2 regions of the Viridibacillus sp. FSL H8-0110 genome follow, and region 2 is predicted to be linked to the other one. Evidence: a T-box and tRNA genes for the amino acid it is inferred to sense, from the RefSeq annotation. Region 2 holds a T-box; the other holds one or more tRNA genes.
What was found. The T-box of region 2 lies ahead of serS (serine--tRNA ligase). A T-box ahead of a tRNA ligase gene usually reads a tRNA of that ligase, here a tRNA-Ser.

Region 1 (11,659 bases), 2.0 Mb from region 2:
ACGTCAAGATACTGCTCCATTACGAACAGTGGGTTCCCCCATTCGGAAATCTCCGGATCAAAGCTCACTTACAGCTCCCCGAAGCATATCGGTGTTAGTGCCGTCCTTCTTCGGCTCCTAGTGCCAAGGCATCCGCCATGCGCCCTTAATAACTTAACCTAAAAGTTAGTTATTAAGCCTAAAAAACTTAATAATAAAAAATGTGTTACTTAATTTGCTTCAATGTCGTTTTATCCAGTTTTCAAAGAACAAGGTTTTGAAGATCATTTTACAATGAGCCTTCAAAACTGAACGCAAGACGTTAATCGACAGATCCAAGATCTGTTTCCGTAATTATCCTTAGAAAGGAGGTGATCCAGCCGCACCTTCCGATACGGCTACCTTGTTACGACTTCACCCCAATCATCTATCCCACCTTCGGCGGCTGGCTCCATAAAGGTTACCTCACCGACTTCGGGTGTTACAAACTCTCGTGGTGTGACGGGCGGTGTGTACAAGGCCCGGGAACGTATTCACCGTGGCATGCTGATCCACGATTACTAGCGATTCCGGCTTCATGTAGGCGAGTTGCAGCCTACAATCCGAACTGAGAACGATTTTATGAGATTAGCATACCCTCGCGAGTTAGCGACTCTTTGTATCGTCCATTGTAGCACGTGTGTAGCCCAGGTCATAAGGGGCATGATGATTTGACGTCATCCCCACCTTCCTCCGGTTTGTCACCGGCAGTCACCTTAGAGTGCCCAACTAAATGATGGCAACTAAGATCAAGGGTTGCGCTCGTTGCGGGACTTAACCCAACATCTCACGACACGAGCTGACGACAACCATGCACCACCTGTCACCAATGTCCCCGAAGGGAAAACTCTATCTCTAGAGCGGTCATTGGGATGTCAAGACCTGGTAAGGTTCTTCGCGTTGCTTCGAATTAAACCACATGCTCCACCGCTTGTGCGGGCCCCCGTCAATTCCTTTGAGTTTCAACCTTGCGGCCGTACTCCCCAGGCGGAGTGCTTAATGCGTTAGCTGCAGCACTAAGGGGCGGAAACCCCCTAACACTTAGCACTCATCGTTTACGGCGTGGACTACCAGGGTATCTAATCCTGTTTGCTCCCCACGCTTTCGCGCCTCAGTGTCAGTTACAGACCAGAAAGTCGCCTTCGCCACTGGTGTTCCTCCAAATCTCTACGCATTTCACCGCTACACTTGGAATTCCACTTTCCTCTTCTGCACTCAAGTCTCCCAGTTTCCAATGACCCTCCACGGTTGAGCCGTGGGCTTTCACATCAGACTTAAGAAACCACCTGCGCGCGCTTTACGCCCAATAAATCCGGACAACGCTTGCCACCTACGTATTACCGCGGCTGCTGGCACGTAGTTAGCCGTGGCTTTCTAATAAGGTACCGTCAAGGTACGTTCAGTTACTAACGTACTTGTTCTTCCCTTACAACAGAGTTTTACGATCCGAAAACCTTCATCACTCACGCGGCGTTGCTCCATCAGACTTTCGTCCATTGTGGAAGATTCCCTACTGCTGCCTCCCGTAGGAGTTTGGGCCGTGTCTCAGTCCCAATGTGGCCGATCACCCTCTCAGGTCGGCTATGCATCGTTGCCTTGGTAGGCCGTTACCCCACCAACTAGCTAATGCACCGCGGGCCCATCTAGTAGTGACAGCCGAAACCGCCTTTCAGCATTTTGCCATGTGACAAAATGGATTATTCGGTATTAGCCCCGGTTTCCCGGAGTTATCCCAATCTACTAGGTAGGTTGCCCACGTGTTACTCACCCGTCCGCCGCTAAATCAGAAGAAGCAAGCTTCTTCATCATTCGCTCGACTTGCATGTATTAGGCACGCCGCCAGCGTTCGTCCTGAGCCAGGATCAAACTCTCCATAAAAGTAGTTTGAAAGCTCATTAGCTTTGCTAGCGTATCATCCGAAGATGATATCTATTTTTTGTTTTGATCCACCAACAGAGTTGATGTTCAAAAACATTTATTGATTAACGTCTTGCATGTTCAGTTTTCAAGGTTCATTGTATTCGGTCGATGTCTAGTCGACTTTTAATATTATATCAGGATAACATTTCGTTGTCAATAACTTTTAAAAAATTTCTTTTTTAGTTATCGTCCTGACAAGTTGCTTAGTTTTAGTAGCAACCTTTATATTATATCAACTTCACTTCTCGTTGTCAACAACTTTTTAAGATTGTTTTTTTAGTTGATCTGTTACTTAAATTAGCAACTTAACTAATATAACACGCTTTATAAGCGTGCGCAAGTGTTTTTCAAAAAAAGTTATAGTAGATTGAAATTGCTAATACAGAGGCTACTCCTGGTATACCTAATAGTGCAACCAACAAGCTAGAGAAAAAGTTAATAGGAACAAACAATCCTGCAAAACCTAATAAATAGTGTAGTGCGAACAGTAGTACAAAAGAAAATGCTATACGAAACCAAAAAATCGATAGCCACTCAATTGCTTTACCCCAATGCTTTCTTGTTCTCATTAATAGGAAGAAAAAAAACAACACCCCTACGAAACCAACAATCGGTTTCCACATCATATATATCCCACTCCTTTTATGATAGTAGTGAAATATATGATTGGGATGCTGTTTTTAATTCATTTTCTTAATAAGATTTTTCGAATACGCGCTTCTTTAAATAGATAGAAGTGTTTACTTTCAGCAATTTTACGCTGCGCGATTGTATCTAGATCATAATCATCTAGTAAACCTTCAATCTCTTGCGTCTGCTGCCAGTCTTCTTTGGTTTCTCTCATTAGAACCACTAACTTCTCATCAAATTCTTGACGTAGCTTTTGTTTACGAAAAAACATCATGTTCGCCCCTTACTTTACAGTTCACGTCTTCCTTCTAACGCTTTTGATAAAGTTACTTCATCAGCATATTCCAAATCGCCACCTACAGGTAAACCGTGAGCTATACGAGTTGTACGTATACCCGATGGTTTTACTAGGCGCGAAATGTACATTGCAGTAGCTTCACCTTCTATAGTAGGGTTTGTAGCTAAAATTAATTCCTGTACTTGATCATCTTGTAATCTTTTCAACAATGTAGGTACATTAATATCTTCCGGGCCAATACCGTCCATTGGCGAGATTGCACCATGAAGCACGTGATATAAGCCGTGATAGTCACGCATTTTTTCCATGGCTATCACATCTTTAGGATCTTGAACAACACAGATCGTTGAAGCATCACGCTGTTTATCCTGACAAATATGACATGGATCCACATCAGTAATATGACCACAAACTGAACAATAAGTTAAGTTACGTTTAGCATCAACTAATGCTTTTGCAAATGATAGGACAGTATCTTCCTTCATTGTTAACACAAAAAACGCCAGTCGAGCCGCGGTTTTCGGCCCGATACCTGGCAATTTCATAAAACTATCAATTAATTTTGATATCGGTTCAGGATAATGCATATCAATTCCTCCTAGAACATGCCGGGAAGGTTCATACCTTTCGTGAATTGTCCCATTGTAGCATTTGTAGTTTCGTCTACTTTTTTAATCGCTTCGTTTGTAGCGATGATAATTAGATCTTGTAACATTTCGATATCTTCTGGATCTACTACTGATTCATCAAGAATTACGTCAGTCACTTTCTTCTCACCAGATATAACTACTTTCACCATACCACCACCAGCTACACCTTCAAATACCTGAACAGCTAGTTCTTCTTGAGCTTCCATCATTTTCTTTTGCATTTTTTGCATTTGTTTCATCATGTTATTCATATTTCCCATACCACGCATATTAGTTTCCTCCTCAAAATAATTAAAATTCACTCTTCTAGTATTTCTACAAAACCTTTACCAAAAAGCTCCTCTGCTTTTGCGACAAGCGGATCCTCTGAAGGAATTCGCTCCTCTACAAAAAGAGGTTCTGTCATTTCGTTTACATTATCTGCAGGTGTTTCTTCTAATGAATGCACCTGTTTGTCCAGACCATGCTGACGAATGAAGTCTGCACGTATTTTCAGCCAATTATCCTCGGGCACTACTACAATTTCATAGGCCACACCTGTTAATGGTTGTAAGATTGTAGACATCGCTGAAAATGTACCATTATTAGTACCTATCGTGCAATAAACTCCCTGCTTTAATTTTAACACAAACGCATTAGAAGATGCTGCCACAGGTTCAGCGTCTTCCAAAAGTGCTGATTGCGATTTTTGAAGTTGGTTTAGCACATCAGACCACGCTGATTTTATCATTTGCAAATCTTTTTTCGTTGCTACTTTAAGTACCTCTTGGATACGACCAACATTAATTTTCATACCACTATCCACTTTTGGTCGTTGTCGTTGTTGAGCAGGTGCTGCATCACGTTGCTGTTGGCCACCTTGTTGAAGTTGCAGAACAATTTGTTCTAAAGAGGCAATTTTCGATTCAAGGTCTGCAACGTTAGGTGATTCGCCGGTAGATTGCGTCATCATTGGACTATTTTCTTGAATAGTGGCTTGAGTGATGGGTTGACCTGGAGCGAATTGCGCCATTTTCAGTAAAGCAGTCTCTAAGTAAATTTTGGAATGGTGTGAAAAACGCATTTCTTGTTGCGTCTTCGAAAGGATATCAACATATCCATATAACGTATCCGTTGTAAATTGGTTGGCTAAAGTTTTGAACTTTTCATCTGACGAGGCAAGCTCAAGTAGATCCTCTAAATCAGGGGCTGTTTGAATTAGTAATAGGTCACGGAAAAATGTGATGAGATCTTCTGATAGACGCACCGCATCTTTTCCTTCACTTATTAATTTTTCTAAAAGCGCTAATACTTGTGCAATATCTTTATCTCCTAATGCTTTTGCTAAATCATAGAAGACTTCCTGACTTATAGACCCTGTCACGAATAGAGCATCCTCTAGCGTTAACTTGTCCCCACTGAAAGATACAACTTGATCCAACATACTCAATGCGTCTCGCATACCTCCGGCAGCAGATTGAGCGATGACCTTCAACGCTTGCTCATCATATTGTAGTTCTATATCTTCTAAAACGATTTTCATACGTTCCAATAAATCAATAGAAGAAAGTCGTTTAAAATCGAATCTTTGACAACGTGAAATAATAGTCGCTGGCAGCTTATGCGGCTCCGTCGTTGCCAATATAAATACAACATGCGCAGGCGGTTCTTCTAAAGTTTTAAGTAGAGCATTAAATGCACTTGTAGATAACATATGGACTTCATCGATGATATACACCTTAAATCGGGCACTTGCAGGTGCAAAACGTACTTTTTCAATAATCTCACGCATTTCCTCCACGCGAGAGTTAGATGCAGCATCAAATTCAATGACATCAGGATGTGACCCATTTGTGATACTAATGCACGTTGCACATGTATTACACGGTTCTTCAGTTGGTGCATGCTCACAATTTAATGCTTTTGCAAATATTTTCGCTGTACTTGTTTTCCCTGTACCACGAGGTCCAGAGAATAAATAAGCATGCGTAGTTTTATTGGCAAGGAGAGCATTTTGGAGGGTCCGTTTAACATGCGACTGTCCTGACATTTCTCTGAATGATTGCGGGCGATACACACGATAAAAAGCTTGATACGTCAACGTTTCCCTCTCCTTTTTTGCCGATTATTTGAATGTATTTATTATACCATAAGAGCGCTTATTAAAGCCGCTCGATACCTTTAGATAAAATAAAAAACTCATTCGCCGAAAACGACGAATGAGTTTGAAATTTGCACGATAAATGCCGTGCACCTTCCTTCGACAGCCGTACATAAGCGTTACTTTTGTCGTTAGCTCTGATTAGGCAACCCTACGGCACATGCGATAAGCCGCTTAATGCTGCTTCCTTCCGGACCTGACATGGTTCGCGGGTACGCATTGCGTAGGACCCAATCGTCAACACTACGTGCAAAAGGCAGACCAAACATACGGACAGCCTTAGAAAAGGACTTCAGTCTCGCTAGAGCGGATTGCGAGTTATAGGACACCGCTACCTTCCCACCTAGCACGGCATCTATTAGTATACGAAGAATAATGAAAAAAATCAATATAAAAGCATGAAACGAAATATTACAATTAACAAAAGAATAGTCCTAAGATCGATTAATATCTTATTTCAAGCGATTTTTCACCTTCTAATTAAAATACTTTTCACTTTAAAAAACTCTGTAAAATAGACCTTTTAAATATTAATTTAATTTTTTTATTAAAAAGTGTTGACGAGATATTTAATACATGATAAAGTATTACTTGTCAGAAAGACAACAACATACTTTCTTCGGAGGAATACCCAAGTCTGGCTGAAGGGATCGGTCTTGAAAACCGACAGGCGGGTCATACCGCGCGGGGGTTCGAATCCCTCTTCCTCCTCCATTTTATTTTTAAAAACACGCGCATAATATTGAGATTGTATTCGTTGCTAAAGTGACGAATTTTTTCTCTAATACATATAGTCAGAAATTTTAGAAACAAACATTTATGTTTGTTTCTTTTTTTATTTATCAAATTGATTAATAAATAGTAAGAGCTCTTCAGGCGAACCTACAACACCGATTTTCCTCTGCTGACTTTTTAACATGAAGCCTTCATCCACAGTATGTTGTAAATGTGCTTGAAGAAAATCATAATAAGAATTGATGTTATATAAGCATACAGCTTTCGAATGCTGGCCTACTTGAGAAAGTGTTAGTACATCAAAAAACTCATCCATTGTCCCCGCGCCACCTGGCAATGCGATAAAGGCATCTGCTAACTCCCCCATTTTAGCCTTACGCTCATACATAGTATCTACAAAAACCAATTCTGATAACCCCTGATGTGTAACCTCTTTCCATTGCATAAAAGTAGGCATAACACCAATTACTTCTCCTCCATGAGCTAATACCTCATCTGCCACTTTACCCATTAGACCTACAATTGATCCTCCATAAACAACCCCAACACCATGTATAGCCAAAAACTTACCGAGCTCTATAGCTTTCTCAGCATATATAGAATTCCTCCCCATCTTAGATCCACAGTAAATTGCTACCCTCATAAAGTGCACCCCCTCTTATTTAAAAATATAAAATAATGCACCTATATATGATTATATTCCTCCATTTCTTATAGTAATTTTAAACATATTATTTATTGCTATAAAAAAGACTGTCATTGAAATGACAGTCTTTTTTAACCGATTATTTACGACGTAAATGTGATGTCTGCTCCATAAAGTGACTAATACGTTCCACAATTACTTCTACTGTATCTGGATTTTTCATCAAATCGTAGTCGTTGATATCTAAACGTAATACCGGACATGCATTAAAACTGTCGATCCAGTTTTCATAACGTCCGTGCATTTCATACCAATAATCCTTTGGTGTTTGTTGTTCCATCGGACGACCCCGTTCTTCTATACGCGATAAAATATCTTCAATTGGCCCTTCCAAGTAAATTAGCAAATCTGGATGTGGAAAATAAGGTGTCATAACCATTGCATCGAATAAGTTTTTATATGTTTCATAATCAATTTTACTCATCGTGCCTTTTTCTTCATGCATTTTAGCAAAAATTCCTGTGTCCTCATAGATTGAACGATCTTGAATAAAGCCACCACCATATTCAAAAATACGTTTTTGCTCTTTGAAACGTTCTGCTAAGAAATATATTTGTAAATGGAAGCTCCATTTTTCGAAATCATCGTAGAACTTGTCCAAGTATGGATTCGAATCGACCTTTTCAAATGACGTACGGAAATTTAATGCATTTGCTAACGCCTTTGTCATTGTCGATTTGCCGACACCTACTGTTCCCGCGATTGTAATAACTGCATTAGCAGGAATGCCGTATTTTTCTCTTAAATTCATGACTCGAAACTCCCTTTTTCTAATGTTTCTTCAACAGTTCTTAAGATTTTTTGTAAATCTGATGGATTTTTCACAAAATCAATTTCATCGCCATTTATTCGTAATACCGGAATATCTGGATTTTGTTTTTCAAATCGTTCAATAAATACATGATAATCCGTCACGAGCTGCTCCATATAGTCTCTTGAAATCATTTTTTCAAATTCGCGACCTCTCATGGCAATTCGTTTCATCAAAGTATCGACGCTTGCATGCAGATAAACCACTACATTTGGACATGGCATGTCTGCAGTTAATATCCGATATATTTCTTCATACTTGTGAAATTCAGACTCTTTTAATGTTCTTTTAGCAAAGATTAAATTTTTAAAAATGTGATAATCTGCAACTACAGCTTTCTCATGCGATAGTATATGATTCTTTATATCTGTTAATTGTTTATAGCGATTACATAAGAAAAACATCTCTGTTTGGAAACTCCACTCATCAATGTCTTCATAAAATTTATTTAAAAACGGATTTTCGTCCACGATTTCTTTCAATAAGTGAAACTGAAAAGTCTCAGCAACTATTTTAGAAAGTGACGTTTTTCCGACGCCAATTGGCCCCTCAACCGTGATAAACGGTACAGGCATCAGAAGTCCCCCTTCATCGTCTTTTTTAGTCAGTGCTTATCATTTTATCATAGTAATAAGAAAAGCAGAAGTGACTCGTTAAGTACAGGTGATTTTATAAAAAGTAACTTATACCCTAAATTTTAATATCATCAATGTGTGCAAAAAAACCCCCAGTATCAACTGAAGGTTTAAATATTACCGTTTTTTCACGTGGAACATTTCTTGTAAAAGTGCCCAGTTTTGAGGGAAGGCAAAACCCATATGCCAATAACTTATACCCCTTAACTTTAATTCCTTCAGCAAATTGAACTTCGCTTCAATAGAACGTGCATCTTCAAACCACACCACATGCTCTACCCCATCACTCCAATAATGGAAGAATGGCGCTTCAGCTATTGGATCATACGAAATCGCCGCATTTTGGTTTCTTGCCAGAGCAACAGCCTGTTGAGGGCTCAATCCTCTTGCGGGCGGATTTCCTGTTTTATATGGTAATGTCCAATCATATCCATATAAATTTTGTCCCATCATTACTTTATCAGCAGGTATTTCGGTTATAGTATATTCTAACACCTGGCGTACTGGACCAATTGGTGATACCGCCATTGGCGGACCTCCGCTATATCCCCATTCATATGTCATAATGACAACAAAATCAACCGCTTCACCTATCCCTTTATAGTCGTGCCCTTGATACCACTTTCCTGGCTGATTTGCACTTGTTTTGGGAGGGACTGCTGCCGAAATCGTTAATCCTTGAGCATGAGCTCTTTGTCTGAACCTGTTCAAAAAATCAACGTAACGTCCCTTATCCTCAGCTAACAAATACTCAAAATCTAAATGAATATCTTTTGCCCCTTTATTAGAGGCCTCTTTTAAAGCTGCTCCAATGATTAAGTCTTGTAATGTAGTATCGTTTAAAATAGTATGTGCTAATGTATCACTAAAAGCGTTATTTTCTATATTTGTTAATACGATGGCTGTTGCCGTCTGATTTGCATTCGCTATCTCTGGTATACTTCCCCAATCTAGCGGTGTAAGAGTGCCATCACGTCGTACTTCATATGAAAATGGCATCATATAAGTTAATAGTGGTGCACGTCTTCTCAGCTGAGCTATTAAACTTTCTGGAATTTCAGCTGTATACCATTCGACATAACCGTTAGTATCGATTGTAGGGCGATTTGGATTTGGCGTTTCAGGTAATACAAGCGCTTGCCCAACAACTAGAACATCTGGATCTGGAATTTCATTAAGCGCAACAATCGTCGCGACTGTCGTATTATGCGCCCTCGCGATATTATATATGTTATCGCCTTGCTTCACTACATAAATCAAGTGCAACCTCCTCTAGCATTATTTCTCCAGTAATATATGCGAATTGGGTTTAAACCGTGCTACACTATTTTGCAAGGAGCGATGAATCTATGGACGTATTAAAAAAAGATCTATACTTTATGCAATTGGCCATCGAAGAGGCAAAAAAGGCTGCATCACTAGGAGAGGTACCAATTGGGGCCATCATTGTCTACAAGGATGAAGTCATCGCCAGTGCACACAATTTACGCGAAACTTCACAGAATGCAGTTACCCACGCTGAACTCATGGCAATTCAACAAGCTTGCAACAAAATTGGTAGTTGGCGATTAGAAGAAACAACTCTCTATGTTACTTTAGAGCCTTGCCCTATGTGCGCAGGAGCGATTTTACAATCCAGAGTGCCACGCGTCGTTTATGGAGCTAGAGACAGTAAAGCGGGTTGTGTAGATTCACTCTATCATTTACTTAATGACTCACGGTTCAATCATAAGTGTGAAGTGACAGAGGGCATTTTAACAGCTGAATGTGGCCAATTATTAAGCGATTTCTTCAGTAGTTTACGTAGTAAGAAAAAAGCTGAACGAGCAACTCCTGTCTCTAAAGTTATACCATTTTCCAAATTAAAATCAGACGTTGAAAATTTCTTATGCGAGTCGTTACAAGGAAAGGTCGAACTTCAATCTGCCACACATAATCAATCCCGTGATGATATACCACACATTTGGTTAACTCTAAATAAAGACCCTATTTTTAATGTAGATGATTTAGCATTTATTAACGGACAAATTCAAGGAAAGTATTGTTCTGAACTACTCTCTAAAGAATTACAAATAGCTGAACAAAATAAAATTGCTAGCTTACATTTATATGAAGCATTTACTCAATACCCTCATTTATCAATTGTAGATGCACTAGCTTCAACAAACCCAATTATCCGTGCATACTCATTACTTGATCGTCGTGTAGGGAAACGTAAATTAAAAAACATGACTGCACCACAGTCTTCATTAGAAAGAAAGTTTTATCATATCCGTTGTGAGGCAGAAGGTATTCACTATTAGACTCAAGGGAGATAACCTATGCAATTTAGCAAAATCAAAAAAAGATACGAAAGCTTTCTTTGTAAAAAGTTGCAAGGTCGCGTGAAGCTTTATGCAACAACATATCGCAAAGCACATGATAACCCAGCAAGTGTTTGGCTTACATTAGATAAACAAAAAATTTTAAATGCAGATGATTTAAGTTTTATCGTTCCGAGGAACATACTGTATGCGCAACTAAAAGAACAACATATGCTAAAACCAATACCATATAATAGAGACTTCAATGTAATGTTAGGATTCCCTGAAAGACGAGCATTAGAGGATGCCTATGATTTAGCTGAAGAAACTTTAATGGAACGAGGAAATTTCGAAAGCTTTTACTTGTATGAAGCAATCATGTACTATATGCAATTATCCATTGAAGAATCATTACTATCAGAAAATGTACTCATTCAAGCCTTTGCAATGTTTGATTACCGTTTAGGAAAACGCAGATTACAAAATTTAAACATGACTGGAGTTCATCCTACTATTCAGCAATTTTATCAAATTCGCTGTGAAGCAGAGAGCATTATAAATAAAACAAAAAAAGGCTAATGCAGGAGAGTCCCCTAGCATTAGCCTTTTCGTTTATAAATTATTTAGTTGGTGCTTGAATTACTTCTTTACCGCCCATATATGGACGTAAAACTTCAGGAATAACTACAGAACCATCTGCTTGTTGATAGTTTTCAAGAAGTGCTGCAACTGTACGCCCAATTGCTAGACCACTACCATTTAATGTGTGCACATATTCAGGTTTTGCCCCTGTTTCACGACGGAAACGGATAT
Region 2 (11,659 bases):
TCTGGAACGTACAAAATGAAAATGGAATCTTTTTATTTAGACAAAGTAATTGAGCATATTTGTCATCAGTTACATTTAGAAATAGAGAAAACGCAATTAACCATTCATAAAGAATTAACTTCAATAAAAGTTTTAGCAAATCAACATCTTATCGAACAAGTCATTACGAACTATATTACAAATGCAATCCGTTATACACCTTTGAATGAGCATATCTATATTTCGACCATCGTTGAGAATGAGCAGGTAAAAGTATGCGTGGAAAATAAAGGATCACATATTCCAGGTGACCAATTAGAAAAGGTTTGGGAACGATTCTATCGTGGTGATATGTCTAGACGACGATCTGAAGGTAGTACAGGATTAGGTCTAGCCATTTCGAAAAATATATTAGATCTACATGGTTTGCAGTATGGTGTCATGAATACTTCGGATGGGGTACTATTTTACTTTTACTTAAATATGAATCGTTGAAATGTACTGTATTTAAACATCAGGTTACCATCATATCTTTCATTTGAAGTAGATGACTGTTATTAAGTGTGGTATGAAAGAAAAAGGCGTCCTCTTAGCGAACTGACCAAGTTAATGAGACAGGGAACAAATCTCAACTATGGTTTGATTTGTGTTTTATTTGGTTTTACAGGTACTCCTGCTCTTAATTTATATTTGCTGGATAACTTACTCTTGTACCCATAGAAAAACACCTCCAAGTTGTCTTAGGTAATACATACCTGTTTTTCAACTTAAGGTGTTTTTATTTGTCTCAAACTATGGGGTCAGTTCCCAGTCAATAAGAGGAGTCTTTTTTGTTTTACAAAAAATTTTAATATTTGAATTTTCTAATCAGTAAAGCGGTGAAACAGAACATTACCTCCAAGGTGTTTCAGTTTTGTGCTCAATCATTTGTAATACTTTCGGTTCAATCTCTTTTAATCGTTGTTCCATTGTATGAGAGTTTTTAGGAATTTCTCCATTTTCTTCACCTTGAATCTGCAGGATAATCTGTGCTTTCGCAATGACCTCAAACACTTGTTGTGTGGAAACATTTTTAGATGATGCAATTTCAACAACCGATTTTCCAGTTGCTAATTCTTGTTTTAATTCTGCCCCATTCATATTTAATAAAGAAAATAGGTCCTGATTATTTAAAAAGTTATCAGCATAGTAATCAGGCTGACCATCACTTGTAAAAAAAGCCTCATCAGTAAAACTAAATTCAGTTGGTATTTTTTTGCTTTCTTGTACTTTTACTTCTTGTTTTGTTGTTTCATTCGATTGTTTGTAAACTATTTGTTCCGCTTTTACTGCCTCATCTTTCTGAATTTGTGTAGCATAGGCACTTCCAGTTCCTACTAATAATGCTGTTGAAATACTAAGTACAGTGAATAAATTCTTTTTACCCATTTAAATTCCTCATTCCATTGTTTTATTTGCCTTACAAAAACGATTATAGTTGGACAATGTTAAGATGAAGTCAAGACGGTATCAATTGGAAATAAAGTTTTTTGTTTTTGCGTAATTTTAACCAAAAGACTGCGATTAACTTACCATAATGATCTTCGTTTGCAGGCGTTTTTGCTAATGTTAGCGAAATCACAATTTAAGGTAATGGATCACCAATCAATGATATTTTCAAATACCAAATTACATATACTTTCGACGTATAAGTAAAGAAAAATGCCCGACTGTTGGACTACCGTCCTTCAGCCGGGTTTTCTTGTTTTTAAAATCAATTTTTTTGTCCCTACTATATCTTTTTCATCAAAAAATTCAACGTAATGTTTCAATAATAATTATTCTGTAACTTCTTCTACTAACTTGCCCCTTTAGTTGAATAAAAAAAGAGCTGTCGTAACAGCTCTCGATCTTTTACTTCAAATGTTTGTTTCTTATCTATTTTCATACGTTTAAAGATAAAAAAAGACCTTAGATATAATGTTTTTTCTAACTTGTTTGTTCAACTAAAGCGCCCGATTGCGGAATAGTGGAAATTGCGAAAGAGCTGCAAAATGTCATTTCTAAATTTTTTCTAATGCACCCCATCCTTTATTATAGTAACATCTTTTTTAGTCCCGCTAAATTTCCTTTAAGAAATAAAGCATTTTTTCAATTCCACGACGTTTACACCACCCGATACTATTAAAAGCACCTGTAAATCGATAAAAAGGCAATACAATTACCTGTTAAAGGATATCTAAAATAGCTTTTACCCGTTATTTATTTTGGTGCAATTATTTCTTTACCACCCATGTATGGTCTTAAAACTTCAGGAATTACTACGCTTCCATCAGCTTGTTGATAGTTTTCTAGGATAGCGGCAACTGTACGACCAATGGCAAGACCTGAACCGTTTAATGTATGAACATATTCTGGTTTTGCATTTGGCTCACGACGGAAGCGGATATTCGCTCGTCGTGCTTGGAAATCCTCAAAGTTAGAGCAAGAAGAAATTTCACGGTACATGTTTTGTGCAGGAATCCAAACTTCTAAATCATATTTCTTCGCTGAAGTAAAACCTAAATCAGCTGTACACATTTTTAGCTTACGATATGGTAAGCCTAGTAATTGCAATACTTTTTCCGCATGATTTGTTAATAGCTCTAATTGTTCGTATGATTCCTCTGGTTTTACAAAGCGAACTAGTTCTACTTTGTTGAACTGATGTTGACGGATTAAACCACGTGTATCACGACCTGCAGATCCCGCTTCTGAACGGATGCACGCACTATAGGCAGCAAAACCTTGTGGTAAATCCTCAGCCAGTAAAATTTCATCACGATAGAAGTTTGTTACAGGTACCTCTGCCGTTGGAATCATGAAATAATCTGTTTCCTCTAATTTAAATACATCTTCTTCAAATTTAGGAAGATTTCCAGTACCCGTCAAGCTATCACGATTAACAATGACAGGTGGTAGCATTTCCTCATAACCATGCTCCTCTGCATGTAAATCCATCATAAATGTCATTAATGCACGTTCTAAACGAGCTCCAAGCCCGCGGTAGAATAAGAAACGGCTACCTGTTACTTTTGTACCTCGTTCAAAGTCAACAATCTTCAAATCTGTAGAAAGATCCCAGTGTGCTTTAATCTCAAAATCAAATGTTGGAATTTCACCCCAAGTATATTCTTCTACATTGTCGTCTTCTGTTGTCCCTACTGGTACAGATTCGTGTGGAATGTTTGGCAAGCGCATCATCATATCTTTAAAGCGCTCTTCAACATCATTTAGTTGAACATCTAGCTCTTTAATTTCATCGCCTACATGACGCATACGAGCAATAACTTCATCTGCATTTTCCTTGTTGCGTTTCATAATTGAAATTTGTTCAGATACTTTATTTCGTTCTGCTTTTAATTCTTCTGTTTTAGCAATTAACTCACGACGCTTTGCATCTAAATCCTCAAAGTCATCTAAGTTGCCTAAATCTTCATTACGTGTTAATAGCATTTCTTTAATTTCCGCGAAATTATCGCGTACGCGTTTAATATCTAACATAGTCATACCTCCAGTAGTTTAATGTCATTGCATCCGTTAAGTCTTGGTGTAATTGCGTTGCAAGCTAAACTCGAATAGCTCCGCTTAGAATCAAAATAAACACAAAAAAGCCCCCATCCCTAAAAAGGGACGAGAGCTACCCGCGTTGCCACCCTAATTGATTAGGCATATACCTAATCCACTTATTTCATAACGGCATTTCAGCCGGCTACAGCCTACTTACATTACTTCGACTGTGCAACTCCAGGACGGATTCACAAGTGCTTCTATCAGCTTCCACCAACCGCTGACTCTCTAAAAAAAACGTGCTTGCTACTACTTCCCATCATCGTGTTCAGTTATTTAAATTTTAACCATACTGTACTATATGAAAACAGATTTTGCAAGTCATACCATAAGATACAAAATATTCTAGAATTCTTGAATCACCGGTTAATTCCGGATGAAATGCACAACCCAATAAATGACCATTTCGCGCTAAGATAATTTTCCCCTCATATTCAGCGAATTTCAACATTTTTACCGACTGCTTTAATATGAGGAGCCCGAAGTCTTCAATGGAAAGGTCAGAATAAAACAATTGAATGTTTTCAATATAGTTATAATTCATCTAGAATACCCCTTTTAGTCACTTTCTATTGTTTAGTTTAAGGACAACACTTCACAATCTTTATAGTGATATTAACATAAATATCCAATAAAAAAACATCTCACCTCTAAGAAATCTATAGAGGTGAGATGTTTTTAATCAAACTTTATTATAAATAATCAATCTTTTTTTCAAAGCTACACTTTACGTATTTTGTATAAGTACTTATTTGAATTTAGCTTTGTACTGCAAATAAGAAATCTCTCCTATAATTAACAAAAAAGATCGACTCCTTTAAGGAGTCGATCTTTCACTTTAAATGTTCGTTTGTTTTTATAACTCGTTTATTGAACTAAAGCACACCCTTTTCTCCTACAATCATCAGGAAACTGTTCTCTGATGATTGCTCATTGAGGACTAGTCTTTGGAGTAATTTATTTATTCTTCATTTGTTGCGATTACTCGTGGTTCCGTCGCACTATTTGATGCATCAGTAACTCTAACTGCATTTCGTTCTTTGCCTTTATTTGTTGTGATTACACGTGGTTCTGTCGTACTATTTGGTGTATCAGTAACACTAACTGCATTTCGTTCTTTGCCTTTATTTGTTGTGATTACACGTGATTCCGTCGTGCTATTTGATGTATCAGTAACACTAACTGGATTTCGTTCTTTGCCTTCTTTCAACGTTGGTGACTCTTGGCCAGTTGCCGCAAGACGGTCATCCTCTAATGACTAATGTACATGCGAATGCTGTTTCTAAAACCGACTTTTTCTTTAAGGTCATAATGGACACTATCCTTTCTTCAATCCCGTTTTTACTAAAATGATTACAAAGCGACGTAACCGTATAGGTTTCATCTGCCATATTGATGAGAGATAGTGCATATGCTGACTTTGCCTTATCTCCAAATTGTCTAATAACCCTTTCGTCGCAAGAGAATTCAATGTCTCTGTTTACTAAAAAATACATAAGCCAAACTAATGGAAAATACAAAGTAATAAACTGATAATAGTTAAGCCTGAGTTAACACAAACTGTGAAATAAAAAAAGTTACCTTTTAGCAACTTAGGAGTGAAATCCATTAATTATATTTAGTAAGCCAATCAATTATTTGATCATAGTTACTTGAGAACATTGCGTTGTCTTTTGTATTAGACTGTTCAAGGTGAGTTAATATATCCCCTTCTTCTAATAAAAAAGCGACTGCGATAGTGTTCTCTAAAATATTATTAGCGAACAATTTGTCTTTCCACAATTTTTGTACAGAAAAATGTTCTGGAGTATAACCTTTACGATTAATTAACAACTTATACTTTTTTCCTTGTCTAATAAATGAATAGCACGTTTTTTCAAATGAATTAAACCATGCGTTTACATCTGCAAGGGTTATGTAACCTGTCAAATTAGTAATAATAATATCTTCAGAAATGGATGTACTTATATTTTTAACATTCAATTAAAAAACAACTCCTTTTTATTAGTATAAACCAAATTATGGAAGTTTGTAGAAATTTTAATTTTGCACAGTTCGAAGACCCTACGCTTGTTGAACTAAACTGCCCCTTTAGTAAATAAGAAAAAAGAGCCTCGTATTGATAGCTCAACGACCTTCTACTAAATCCCCGTTAGTAAAAAATTAATTGATATCTCCTGTAGCTTTAGAAAAAAGATTGATCAAAAAGTTTCCTTCAACCTTTATTTAACAGCAAATGCAAAAACTCCATTTTGAAAAAGGATTGTTCAAAATGGAGTTAATTTTTCTAACTAAGTATGAGATTTTTAAAAAATATTTTGATCATTTTCTACTAATGTTACTAAACAGTGGTGCCCTTTTGTTGAGTTCAGATTCATTCGATACAATCCTTTTACATCTAACTCTTCTGCTTTTTCGTCTATCGCATGTTGTTTCATTCCGTACTCTAATTTCCATTCTGCTTCATTTTCTTGCATATGGATTTTCACTACTTTCGTGGAAATCCGTGTCTATTTACACTCCACGCTATAATCAAAACAACAAGCAGCAACATCAACAGCACTCCTGGAAATGACTGTACACCAACAATCTCTAGCAAAGCACCACCAGCAACTGCTAAATTCCATTCAGTGGTATTAATAGGCATTACGACATCAACACCTTCTTCACCGCTTGCATAAGCAAGTGCAGTTTGCAACAGGGTGGCTGCACCTCCGAAAGTAAGTCCCAATAAAGCCACTGCCGAATAAACGATGGATACCGATGTGGCTTCCACCCATAGTACTGCGGCTACCAGCTCAAAACCGAGCAGACTAATCAATACAAGTAGTCGCATTGCCTGTTCATTCTACAACAGTACCATCTTAATAGTATTGATAAGCATCCCAATGCAGCGCTTAAAATTGGTTTATCCGGAGGCGAATTGTTAAATTCCTTATTAGCGGTTATTCAATTGTTTTGTGGCGGTCTTTCTTGAACAATTTTGATAATCCTTCGTAGACAACCGGTACGATAAATAACGTTAAAATTGTTGATGTAATTAAACCACCGACAACAGTAATTCCTAAGCCTTGCGAGATAATTGAGCCACCTGAGCTGCTGCTTAGAGCTAATGGTAATAGCGCGAATACGGTTGCAATCGCCGTCATTAAAATAGGACGTAAGCGCGTTTCAGCGGCATCGATTAACGAATCACGCATCGTTTCGCCGGCAAGTTCGTTATGAATAACGCGGTCGACGAACACGATGGCATTCGTGACAACGATCCCAACGAGCATTAAAATACCGAGCATAGACGATACAGTGAATGATTCGCCAGCAATAAGTAAGCCAAGAACGGCACCGATTAGTGTAAATGGTAATGAGAAGAGAATCGCAAACGGTGCTAAACCTTCTCGGAATGTGACAACTAAAATGAAATACACAAGGAAAATGGCCGCAATAATCGCTAAGCCTAATTGTGTGAATGTTTCTTGGATATCTGCAGATGTACCGCCTTGTTCAAGGGTTACACCTTTGGTAAAGTCGATATCGTTGACTTCTTTTTTAATACGAGTTGAAATCGCAGAGACGTCATCACCCTTAATGCCGGCAGTAACTGTTGCGTATTCTTTATTATCCTGACGGCTAATTGATGATGGTGTTGTTGATTTGTCGATTGATACTAAATCAGACAGTTTCTCCGTACCCTGCTGCGTCGTAATATCTTGTTTTAAGAAGGCTTTCATCGTTTCAAACGTTTTGCTGTCGTCTTGTGCAACGATAACATTTAACGTATTGTCGCCATCTTCAAGCGTTGTGACGATCGTATCACCTGTCGCTTGCATTAACATTGGTGATAATTGGTTAGCTGTTAAGCCATATTGTTTTAGTGCTTTTTCTTTCAAGTTAAATGTATATTGTGGATAGGAATCAGATACGCTTGACTTTGCATCTTTTAATCCTTTGTCGTCATTTAAAACGTCTTCGATTTGAAGGGCAGCTTTTTCGACTTTTGCACGATCTGTACTACTAATCGTGTAGCTCACTTCGTTTGAAGAACCGGTCATCGACATGTCTTGTTGCTTCCAAGTCCCTTTATGACCGAATGATTTTAAATGATCGAACAGTTTTTGTTGTTTGGCATCTAAGTTTTTCACATCTTCATTGAAAATGATGTATAGCATCGAACCAGAGCCTGCCATCATTGACATCGTATCTGGTGAAGCAGAGCTTGATGTGATTGATGATTGTACGAGTGTGACGTCGCCTTGTTTTGCGATGTATTTTTCCGCTTCTTTCACGGATTTATTTACTTCGTCATCTAATTCTCCAGTCGCTGGTGTGTACGTCGTAATCATCGTCATTTGTTGGTCGCTACCAAAGAAGCTAAAGCCCACTTTCGGTAATAGCGCGACAGAGCCGATTAAAATAACGAGCGCAATGACTAATGTAATAATTTTGTGATTTAATGCGGCATTTAACATTTTACCGTATCGAATGGCCATACGACTATGTTTTTCTTTACTGCCGACTTTTTGTTCTGGTGTAGCTAAAATTTCTTTTTTGAACATTGTGTGCGCCATAATTGGTACGACTGTAATGGCCACGATTAACGATATGCCAAGAGCAATAGCCATCGTTATTGCAAATGGACCGAATAATTCAGCGACCATACCATCGATAAAGATGATTGGTGTGAATACCGCGACCGTTACTAATGTAGATGACAGAATCGGTTTGAACATTTCTGTCGTAGCAGACGCGATTAATTGACGACCACGTAACGGCTCGTTTTTATCATACATGCGTCGGTAAATGTTTTCGACAACGACAATCGAGTCATCGATTACACGTCCGATAGCTACAGTTAACGCACCGAGTGTCATCATATTTAACGTCATATCGAGCGATTTAATGATGGCAATCGATGTTAATAATGATAGTGGAATCGAAACGATTGAAATGATTGTTGAGCGGAAGTTACGTAAGAAGATTAGAATGACTAATACGGCGAAAATCGCACCGAAAATTGCTTTTTCAAGCATCGTATTCACAGAATCTTCAATTGGTTGACCTTGGTCGCTCGTAATATCGATATTCATATCGATATTCGCTTTTTCTAAATCTGTTATTTTGTCTTTCACAGCGTTGACAACATCGACCGTATTGGCGTCTTGTGTCGCTGTAAGTTGAATTGAAATTGCTTCTTTGCCGTTGACGCGTGAAATAGAGTCGTGGTTTTCGACTTTTTCAAGTGTAGCCACGTCTTTTAATTTCACTGTTTGAACGCCAGCAGAAGCGGCTTGACCAGCGTCAGTATGCGCTTGGCTTTGTGCAGCGCCTGCACTTGAACCAAACACGATATCCATGTCGTTCAACTGTTTAAGCGATGTCGCTTTATCGTTTACGACAATCGATTTTTTCGTGTCATCTAATGTGTAAAGGCCAAGCTGATTTGTAACGTTTTGACCTTGAATTGCTTGGGTGACAGCTGCAGCTGTAGTGCCAAGCGCTGCTAATTTGTCTTCATCATACGTCAATTCAATTTCGTATGCTTCTTGACCTGTTACCGTTAATTGACCAACACCGTCGATTTTCTCAAGTGCGGTTTTCACATCATCTTCAACGAATTGAGTAGCTGTTTTTAAATTGCCATCTTCGCTAGAGACGCTAAGTGCTAAAATAGGCATCATGCTTGAGCTAAATTGCATGATTGTTGGTTCGTCGACACCTTCTGGTAAGTCGACCGATTTGAAGGCTTTTTCAAGCTTAGTTTGGGCCTTATCTAAATCGGTGTCGTAGTCGTAATTGACTGTCAGTGATGCAACGTTTTGAGACGATTTGCTGTTGACGCTATCGACGCCTTTAATAGAGGAAATCGCATCCTCGAGGGGCTTCGATACATCGTCGGCAACTTGCTCAGGGGTGGCATTCGGATAGACCGCTGATACGCTTAATGTCGGTAATGAAATGTTCGGAATGGATTCGTATTTAATCGTCGTTGACGCAAAAATACCCCAGACAATCAGTAAGACCGTCAAAATCCACACTGCTAGTTTGTTACCAATCATAAAATCAATAATGTGCTTCAATGTTTTCATCCTTTTCTTTATAAATTGAAGGGCAAACCCTTCGATAAGGACTATCATAAAAAGCGAATGTTAACTCAATGTTACGTAATCGGAAAATAATAAAAAAAGAAGCAACCGATTGGACTGACCTAAATATTTTAGACAACATAAAAAAGCACTTTGGAGGTGCTTTTGAATGGGCAAAAAACGTGTATATTCATATGAATTAAAAATGATGGCAATTGAAAGAAGGTTAGCGGGTGTACCGAAAAAACAAATTCAAGAAGAGTTAGGAATCAAAAATGATACACAAATTGAAACATTCACTGTCTCATTTTAGTGAGTCAGTACCCGATTAGTTGGTCGCTTCATTTTTATGCGGTAAAATAACGGTTACTCGTAAGCCACGTTCATAATTTTCAAGCTGGAATGTACCATGATGTTTTCGCACAATATTTTCGACGATTGATAAGCCAAGGCCATTGCCGGTCGATTTTTGATTTTTGGCCTTATAAAAAGGTTCTTTAACGCGATCTAGTTCGGGTTGCTCAATGCCAGGTCCTTCGTCCTCTAGTTGAATCGTGTAATGTTCACCATCACTGCGCAATGTAAGCCCTAACTTACAATTTTCCGGCGTAAAATGAATCGCATTGTTAATTAAGTTGTACCACACTTGATAGAGCAGTAACTCATCTGCTTCAATGATACTGCGCTCGATTTGTACATCAAACTCAATCGCTTTGGTGGCCCAGTGCGGCTCAAGTGAAATGATAACTTGGCGTAGTTGCTCTGCTAAATCGAATGTTCGTTTTTCGAGTGGTTGCGTACCATTTTGCAAGCTCGATAGTTTCAGTACATTACGACTTAGTTGCGATAAACGGGCGCTTTCATGCTCGATAATTCGTAAGTAATAAAGCTGCTTCTCGCGCGACATTTCCTTTTGTTGCAACGCTTTTGTAAAGCCTTTGATCGAAGTCAAGGGCGTTTGGAATTCATGCGAAATATTCGACACGAAATCTTTTTGCGACTGTAGCATTTTCTCTAAGTCATTCGACATCGTCCCGAAGCTTTCGTACAACTGGTCAATTTCATTCGAATAGTTTTTCGTATGTTTAAATGTGAAATTTCCTTTTGCAAACTGCGCGGTATATTCCTTCAGCTTGCGAATCGGGCGCACGATTTGAATCGACGTAAAGATATTTAAGCCGATGCCGACGAAGAGCGTAATCTTTGATAATAAAATAAATGCACTCTTCAGCATATTTTTAAAAATCGTCTGTTTCAAAATAAACTGTAAATATTTCGTGTCACTATGAATTTCAATAGGATAGATATACACTAAATCTTTCGACGTGTCATCGCCTTCTACTGCCTGGCCTTCGCGAATTTTTTTCTTCGACACATTGCTTAGTAGCGGCGAATTTTGCAACGTCTCCATCGATTGATAACTGATATTCGTCAATGAAAATTGGAATAGCTCATTTTGGAATGCATCTTCTGATAGTTGTTGTTCTTCAACCGATTGCGCAATTTTTTGCACATTGTTACTAATTTGCTTCGCAATATGGCTCGGTATCACTTGAAACGTAATAAATATCGCAATACATAAGCTAATCGCTAGCGTAATAATAAAGTTTAACAATAGGCGTGTCGTGAGATTATTCATGGCGTTCACCTAAGCGATAGCCGATATTACGCAGCGTCTGAATTTCGAGTGGGATAGCGAGACTCTCTAAACGCTTGCGAATTTTCCGAATATGCACATCGACTGTACGCTCCGTTCCTTCGTAATCAAGGCCCCATATTTTTTCGAGTAAATGGTCGCGTGTAAATACTAGCTCGCAATTCGTTGCAAATAAAAATAATAACTCAAATTCCTTTAGTGGCAATACTTCGCTTTGCAGGCCGTCACTTAGTGTGTAGTTTTTCCGATTAAGCGTAAAATCACCGAGCTGAATTTGTTGATGCATCTCAACGTTTGCACGGCGCAGCAATGCTTTGACACGCACCACCATTTCAACGGGATCAAACGGTTTCGT

Region 1: it has a tRNA-Ser gene. The T-box ahead of serS (serine--tRNA ligase) is inferred to sense a tRNA for this amino acid. The anticodon was not compared.

Annotation. Positions count from the first base shown of each region.
Region 1 covers NZ_JBBOPJ010000001.1:29,832-41,490, reverse strand. The annotation lists rRNA gene MHH98_RS00185 (23S ribosomal RNA) at 1-159, opposite strand, end outside; rRNA gene MHH98_RS00180 (16S ribosomal RNA) at 344-1,896, opposite strand; gene MHH98_RS00175 (pro-sigmaK processing inhibitor BofA family protein) at 2,286-2,564, opposite strand; gene MHH98_RS00170 (YaaL family protein) at 2,624-2,839, opposite strand; gene recR (recombination mediator RecR) at 2,857-3,453, opposite strand; gene MHH98_RS00160 (YbaB/EbfC family nucleoid-associated protein) at 3,465-3,785, opposite strand; gene dnaX (DNA polymerase III subunit gamma/tau) at 3,815-5,596, opposite strand; RNA gene ffs (signal recognition particle sRNA large type) at 5,742-6,008, opposite strand; tRNA gene MHH98_RS00145 (tRNA-Ser) at 6,278-6,370, shown strand; gene MHH98_RS00140 (LOG family protein) at 6,492-7,034, opposite strand; gene MHH98_RS00135 (deoxynucleoside kinase) at 7,177-7,848, opposite strand; gene MHH98_RS00130 (deoxynucleoside kinase) at 7,845-8,483, opposite strand; gene MHH98_RS00125 (glycosyl hydrolase family 18 protein) at 8,661-9,803, opposite strand; partial or broken gene tadA (tRNA adenosine(34) deaminase TadA) at 9,893-10,369, shown strand; gene MHH98_RS22030 (SF0329 family protein) at 10,391-10,846, shown strand; gene MHH98_RS00115 (SF0329 family protein) at 10,865-11,425, shown strand; gene serS (serine--tRNA ligase) at 11,466-11,659, opposite strand, start outside.
Region 2 covers NZ_JBBOPJ010000001.1:2,063,614-2,075,272, reverse strand. The annotation lists gene MHH98_RS10395 (sensor histidine kinase) at 1-474, shown strand, start outside; gene MHH98_RS10390 (hypothetical protein) at 871-1,407, opposite strand; gene serS (serine--tRNA ligase) at 2,221-3,501, opposite strand; T-box leader at 3,624-3,839, opposite strand; gene MHH98_RS10380 (hypothetical protein) at 3,851-4,111, opposite strand; gene MHH98_RS10375 (hypothetical protein) at 4,529-4,777, opposite strand; gene MHH98_RS22075 (M56 family metallopeptidase) at 4,812-5,087, opposite strand; gene MHH98_RS10370 (hypothetical protein) at 5,176-5,550, opposite strand; gene MHH98_RS10365 (hypothetical protein) at 5,874-6,044, opposite strand; gene MHH98_RS10360 (hypothetical protein) at 6,056-6,298, opposite strand; gene MHH98_RS10355 (efflux RND transporter permease subunit) at 6,513-9,641, opposite strand; gene MHH98_RS10350 (hypothetical protein) at 9,817-9,960, shown strand; gene MHH98_RS10345 (sensor histidine kinase) at 9,976-11,286, opposite strand; gene MHH98_RS10340 (response regulator transcription factor) at 11,279-11,659, opposite strand, start outside.